Regions from separate parts of the Comamonas sp. F1-6 genome, predicted to be linked through region 1. Evidence: predicted binding sites of a transcription regulator. Region 1 holds the regulator's gene; the other holds the start of a gene.
The links. The regulator FliA, encoded in region 1, starts transcription of late flagellar genes. The targets are predictions, from matches to a motif close to CTAAAGTTTNNNNNNNNNNNGCCGNTA.
Positions count from the first base shown of each region.

Region 2: a site for FliA is predicted at 1,886-1,912, ahead of flgM (flagellar biosynthesis anti-sigma factor FlgM). Genes of this name have one in related genera too.

Region 1 is NZ_JBCPWN010000032.1:4,424-7,820, reverse strand. It holds gene fliD (flagellar filament capping protein FliD) at 1-492, shown strand, start outside; gene fliS (flagellar export chaperone FliS) at 586-999, shown strand; gene AAIL66_RS22405 (flagellar protein FliT) at 1,003-1,302, shown strand; gene AAIL66_RS22400 (RNA polymerase sigma factor FliA) at 1,556-2,275, opposite strand; gene AAIL66_RS22395 (hypothetical protein) at 2,281-3,138, opposite strand; gene flhF (flagellar biosynthesis protein FlhF) at 3,131-3,397, opposite strand, start outside.
Region 2 is NZ_JBCPWN010000022.1:77,872-81,268, reverse strand. It holds gene AAIL66_RS19680 (flagellar hook capping FlgD N-terminal domain-containing protein) at 1-30, opposite strand, end outside; gene flgC (flagellar basal body rod protein FlgC) at 47-451, opposite strand; gene flgB (flagellar basal body rod protein FlgB) at 468-881, opposite strand; gene AAIL66_RS19665 (hypothetical protein) at 895-1,086, opposite strand; gene flgA (flagellar basal body P-ring formation chaperone FlgA) at 1,085-1,843, shown strand; gene flgM (flagellar biosynthesis anti-sigma factor FlgM) at 1,961-2,275, shown strand; gene AAIL66_RS19650 (hypothetical protein) at 2,314-2,676, shown strand; gene AAIL66_RS19645 (hypothetical protein) at 2,863-3,015, shown strand; gene AAIL66_RS19640 (PLP-dependent aminotransferase family protein) at 3,281-3,397, opposite strand, start outside.

The DNA of each region.
Region 1 (3,397 bases):
GCTGGCACCTTGCAAGGCGACTCCACCGCCATCAACCTCCAGTCTGCAATGCGCCGTTTGCTATCAGGCCCGGGGGGAGAAGGTGGCGCGTTCACCAGCTTGTCGCAGATGGGCATCGCCTTTCAGACAGACGGCACCCTCAAGATTGACGACACCAAGCTGGACAAGGCCCTCAAGGACCCGGAGAGCATGTCCAAGTTCTTCACCTCAGACGTTGCCGATGCCAACCAGGACGGCCTGGCCGTGCGCATGAAGGACTTCACAACCGGTCTGCTGGCCACTGGCGGCACCTTCTCGACCAAGGACGAGACGCTCAAGAATGCCTTGAAGCGCAATACGGCCGATCAGGAACGCCAGACCGCACGAGTGACAGCCTATGAAGCGCGCGTGCGCGCCCAGTATTCGCGTCTGGATACGCAGATGGCCAGCCTGAAGTCCTTGGATAACTATGTCGCCCAGCAAGTAGCCGCATGGAACAAGTCCAGCAGCTAAGCCGTTGAAGCCTGCAGAAAGGACTTAATTGCCCCCTGAGTCGGCCGATAAGAAGAACAGTAATTTGAGAAACTGCAGCAAAGGAGTTTTGTGATGTTTTCCCCAGCCAATGCGCGCGCAATGTCGGCTTACCGTCAGGTGGGTGTGCAATCCATGGTGGACAGCGCATCGCCTCAGCAGTTGATCAAGATGCTGTTTGATGGTCTGCTTGCCTCCATCAACGCGGCACGCGGCGCGATCGAGCGCGGTGATATCAGTGAGAAGGTGCGCCATATCGGCAAGGCGGTGCGCATTCTGCAGGAGGGCCTGCTGGGCGCGCTGGACCGCGAAAAAGGGGGCGAGCTGGCCGGCAACCTGGCCTCGCTCTATGAGTACTGCACCACCCGATTGACCTTGGCCAATGCCCGCAACGATGCAAACATGGTCGATGAAGTCGCAGGCCTTGTGAGCACGGTGGCACAGGGCTGGAATGAAATAACCAATGCACCAGCACCCGCTGCTGCCTAAAAAATGGAGCACACATTGATCGACTTCTACCGCGCCATAGAAGAGAGCAGCGCCAAGATGCTGCAGGCCGCCCAGGCCAAGGACTGGGATGGTGTTGCGCGCTATGAGGGCACTTGTGCCGTGCTGATCGAGCAACTGCGCTTTCGCTCGCGAGATGAAAAGCTGGCGCCCGAACTGCGCAAGGAAAAAGCGCGCATCATGCAGCGCATCTTGCGCAACGATGCCCAGATTCGCGTGCTGGCCGAGCCCTGGTTGGCAAGTTTCGAGCATATGTTCGACGGTCAGCCGCATGTGATGCACTGATTGCAAAGCCACTCAAGCCAAAGCCCTGCTGCAGAGATGCAACAGGGCTTTTTGCTTGCAGCGACGACAGGTGATCGATAAAGACATCCATGAACCAAATGCCGTAGAACATCACAAACTATCGATAGCGAAGCACCAGAACCCAGCCAGGCTGCAGCACAAAAGCAAAGCCGCCGCGTGGGCAGATGCAATCTGCCAGCGCGGCGGCTTCTGTTGTGGTGAACGGCCCGCTCCCGGCGAGCCGTTTCAGTGATCAATGCGAGCGCATCTTGGTGCGCAGGCGGGCGATGGCCTGGCTGTGCAGCTGGCAGACCCGCGATTCGGTCACGCCAAGCACGGCGGCGATTTCCTTGAGGTTCATATCGTGCTCATAGTACATGCCCATCACATATTGCTCACGCTCCGGCAGGGCCTTGATAGCCTCTACCAACGCGGAGCGCATGCGCTGGTCGCGCAGCAGGGCAAAGGGATCGGCACCCGAGTCGGCCACATGCCGCTCCAGATAGTCGTCGCCATCGTCGCCGTCACCGCCGCCGATGTCCTCGAGATAGACCAGCTGCGTGCCGCGTACCTTGCCCAGCAGGGACTGATAGTCGTCCAGGGCCATGCCCAGCTCGGCCGCGATTTCCGACTCCAGCGGGGGCCGGCCCAGGCGCTGTTCCAGGCGGTTGAGCGCCTGCTCTATTTCCTTCTGGCTTTTGCGCGAACTGCGGCTCATCCAGTCGCCTTCGCGCAGTTCGTCCAGCATGGCGCCACGGATGCGCTGGCTGGCGAAGGTGTCGAATTGCACGCCTTGCTCGCTCTCGAAGCGCGACAGCGCTTCGGCCAGACCGATCATGCCGACCTGGATCAAATCATCCAGCTCGACGTTCGGTGGCAGTTTGGCGATCATGTGCAAGGCAATCCGACGCACAAGCGGCACATGCTGACGAATCAGCGCGTCGCGGTCGAGTTGGCCTTTGGCGGTGTACATGGCAGTCAATGGCTCCAGACAAGGGATTCAGGTGCGGCAGCCGCCGTGGGCTGGGCATGCATGGGCAAGATGCAGGCCGTCTTGAGCATGTGCAGCGTGAGCTGATGCAGATCGCTGGCCTGGCGCCAGCGCAGGCGCATGAGCACCGGGGCATCGCCCAGGTGGCGCTGCGAACACTGTAGCAGCGCATTCAGACGCTGCAAGCGTGTCTGAGCGTTTTGCTGGGCCGTCTGCGAGCTGCTCTGCTTGCGGCTCCAGTCGTATTTCTGTGGGCCGTCTGCTGTCAGCGGCGCTTCCAGCGCTGCAATCGTGCATTCAACGCCGGCAAACACGGCCAGATGCTTGAGCTGGCGGTAGCTTTCGATCAGGTGCTCGGAATCGGGCGGCACGACCAGCAGCGGCTGCAGGCCCTGACCTTGCAGCATCGGCGTCAAGGTTTCGCTGCTCGCATAGATGATCACGGTGGTGTAGCCGCGCACATAGGCTTGCAGGGCCGTCAGCATGTCCAGCCCCATCTCGTCGGCGGATGCCTTGAGCTGCTTGAGACCCTGCCGCGCCGGCAGGCTGGCCACTGACTGGGCGTCGCCGACGCTTGCGCGCAGTCCCGCCTGAGCCTGCCAGGCATGCTGCGCCAGCAGTTGGGCAAGACCTGGCGTGTGAAAGGATTCGGCCTGGCTGCCATCAAGCACCAGCACCTTCTGGCCCAGGCGCTGCAGTTGGGCGCACAGCGGCCAGAGCACGGCCTGCTCGGCAGCGGCACCTGACGCACTGTGCAGCACGGCCAGCACGCGCAAGCCGGCGGTGCTGGCATCGCTCATATGCAGAGCCATGCCCTGATGCAGGGGCGAGCGACGCTCAAGCATGAGCAGCCTCTGCGCCGCTGGCGGACGAAGGGGTAAAGAAGAAGTCCAGATCCAGCGACTGCGGATCAAACGCCGACTTGGCAGCCGAGCGCATGGAGGCTGAGACCAGCAACTGCGCATTGGCGCGCTCGAAGTCTTCGGGCACGCGCTGACCATTGGTCACGCCGCATAGCTGGATCTGATGACGAATCAGCGTATCCACCGAGGGACCGACCTTCACGGCTTCATCGACCTTGGTGAGGATGGCGTGTTGCGAGCC
Region 2 (3,397 bases), on a different contig from region 1:
GCCGTCCACGCTGCTTGCGCCGTAGATCATGTGTGTGTTCCCGGGCTTACTGGCCCATTTGCAGAGTCTTGAGCAGCAGCGTCTTGGCCGTGTTCATGACTTCCACGTTGTTCTGATAGGAGCGTGACGCCGAGATCATGTTGACCATCTCGTCCACGGCGCTCACGTTGGAATGGGTGACATAGCCCTCGCCATCGGCCAGTGGATTGCTGGGGTCGTGGATGCGGCGGCCGGGCGTGTTGTCCTCGCTGATGGCATTGACCTTGACGCCCGCGCTGCCGTCGTTGCCCATGGGCACGGTCTGAAACACGACCTGGCGCGCCTTGTAGACGCTGCCATCGGGGCCGGCCACGGCATCGACGTTGGCCAGATTGGAGGCCACCACGTTCAGGCGCTGGGACTGGGCGCTGACCGCGCTGCCCGAGATATTGAAGATGGAAAACATGGACATGGTTTAGCTCCTGGGCTTACTGGCCTTGAATGGCGCTGAGCATGGTCTTGGCCTGGCCGTTGATGAAGCGCAGCGTGGCTTCGTAGCGCACGGAGTTGTCGACGAAATTGGCGCGCTCGCGATCCAGATCCACGGTGTTGTTATCCAGGCTGGGCTGGGAATTGACCGAATAGCCGAGCTTGGCCTTGAGCGCCTCGTCCGACATCTGCGCCTGCAGCGGGATATGGCCTGCCGTCGTGACGCTGGCCTGGGTCAGGGGCTTGGGCCCGCTGGTCGCGGCCATCAAGGCTTCGCGGAAATTGAAGTCGCGCGCCACATAGCCGGGGGTGTCGGCATTGGCAATATTGCTGGCAATCGCACGCTGGCGCTCGGCGCGCAGCAGCAGCGCCTCGCTTTGGAAGTCCAGTCGTTCGGTCATTTTGTTCAGCATTGCGGCCTCGCTTTCAGAATTCGGGGATGCCGGAGCCCACGGACTGCGGCATGCGAGGATTATGAAAATCGGCAGCGCAAACTAAAGCGCGAAGAAAGCGGTATTGCGCTGGCTCTTCAAGCCATTGCGCAAGCCATGTCACGCCTATATTTGCCAGCATCGTCTGCAGCCCTGTGACTGCGGATACTTCAAAGGATTGATGCATGTCTGGCCGCTTTTCCCTGTTTCTGCGCCTTCGCCCCTCTCAAGGCCTGGCTGCAGCATGGGGTCTCGCTGCGCTGCTGCTGACGGCTGGCGCACAGGCCCAGGACGGCGCGGCGCAGCTCAGCCAGATCGGACAGCGCTTTGTCGATGCGGCTCTGCACCAGCCATCAACCGAGACTGCGCAGGCCGGCAATGGCATGGCTTTGCGCATGGAAGTTCAGATGGGCCAGCTGGACTCGCGCCTGCGCCTGGCAGCCTGCGCCAAGGTCGAGCCCTATCTGCCTGCGGGCAGTCGCCTCTGGGGTCGCACCCGGCTGGGCCTGCGCTGCGTGCAGGGCAGCGTGCCCTGGAACGTGTTCCTGCCCATCACCGTGCGGGCCTATGGCCCGGCCTGGGTGGCCCAGGGCAATATTCCGGCCGGCAAGACGCTGAGCGCCGAGGACGCAGCCCCCGCTGAAGTGGACTGGGCCGAGGACAGCGCCCCCGTCTTCGCCAATGCACAGGATTTCATCGGCATGGTCGCGGCGCGACCGCTGACTTCGGGGCAGGCTCTGCGCCAGAACATGGTACGTCCGCCTGCCTTGTTCACGGCGGGATCGTCCGTCCAGGTGATGGTCAACGGCGGCGGCTTCAGCGTTGCCGGCTCAGGCAAGGCAATGACTGCAGCCGGAGAAGGACAGCAGGTACGGGTTCGCATGGATAATGGCCGCCTTGTTACAGGAACGGTCAATGCCAGTGGCGTGGTTCTGGTTCAATGACGAGAGAGTGCATACTCACTTCATCAACCATGCCAAATATTCCTCAAGTTTTACGCGCCCTTGTCGAAAGCAAGGCTACAGCGCCCTACGCCGATACAGGGCGATTGGAGAACCAGCATGAAGATAGGCAATAAGCCGGACCTGCAGCAGACCGCTGCAGCCGCCAAGCAGGCCCCGAAATCCGCCACCACGGTTGCCACCGAAGAATCGACCAAAGGCTTGTCCGAGCGCGCCGCTGGCGTGCCCGTGTCCTTTTCGTCCTCGGCCCGCGCCCTGGACAGCCAAAACCGCACCAATACCGACTTTGATGCCGACCGCGTCAAGGCCATGCGCGAAGCCATTGCCAATGGCAGCTTCCGCGTCAACGCCGAGGCCGTGGCAGACAAGCTGCTGGCCAATACCGAAGAATTCCTGGTTCACGCTCGCGGCTGAAGCGCCCGTGCCTGAACTCCCGAACAAAGGCTGACCCGATGACCTTGCAGGAAATGCTCGATTCGCTGGATGCGGTGATTCAGACCGTTTCGGCATCGCTGCAGTCACCGGACGCATCCGCGCTGGAACAGTCCAGCACCCGCCTGCGTGACGCCATGGTGGCGTTCTCCCAGCTCGTCAAACGCTTCTCGGCAGACGACTGGACGCCTGCACTGCGCGAGCGCGCACAGAATCTGGACCGCGAAATTTCCCTGGTCCGTGACCAGTTGGCAAGGCTTTCCGTGCTCAACCAGCGCCGCACCAAGGCCCTGGTGCCTGCTGCCGAAGACAGCACCTATGAAAGCAGTCTGCGCGGCGCATCGCAGACCGGCCGCGCACGCATCTATCACGCAGCCAGCTAGGCTCGACGCGGAAACTCCAAGCAACACGGGCAACCCGGCACGAGATGCTCTGGGCGCGCTCAACCACGCCGGCCGCTAAGCGGTGGCCCGCCACCTGACCGCAGCGCCTGCCGACATCCCCATGAACCATGGCTTTGCCCGCGTCTATGGCTTTGATGCCCCAGCACAGCCAGCTATGACACACAGATGGTCAGCCGGTTGGTCCGCGGCGTGGTGCAGGGCGATGCCATAGGCAGGCAGCGGCCCGTGGAGTTCGACCATCCGATGTCCGACGCCTTTGGCGAGCTGCTGCAGCGCACAGGCTGCCATATCCATCAGGGTCCCGTCCAGCTGGGTTAAGAACGTGTTGACGATCTCTACGCAGTCGCGTTGGAGCGCAATCGGGATGAGTTCAAAGCGTTGGCTCGCCGCTTGCACCGGGGTGCAAGCAAGAGTCAGCGCGCAGAAATCGCCCGATTTCGCCCCAACCCTGCGGGACAGAGGGTTTGCGGGCGGTCTGCGGCGTTGCGAATCCTCGCAATAGCACGGCTATTGCTGCGGTATCGCGCCTTGCATCCCATCCCGCAAACCCTCTGTCGCGGCGCGAGGAGATCGTCAACACGTTCTACAACTTCTGTGCCTGGGCCCGCATGGGGGCCACGACGCGCTCGAAGACGCGCCAGAAGGCGGCGTCCTGTGTGGTCGCGAAGTTGATGCGCATGCAGGTGCTGGAGCCCCGGCT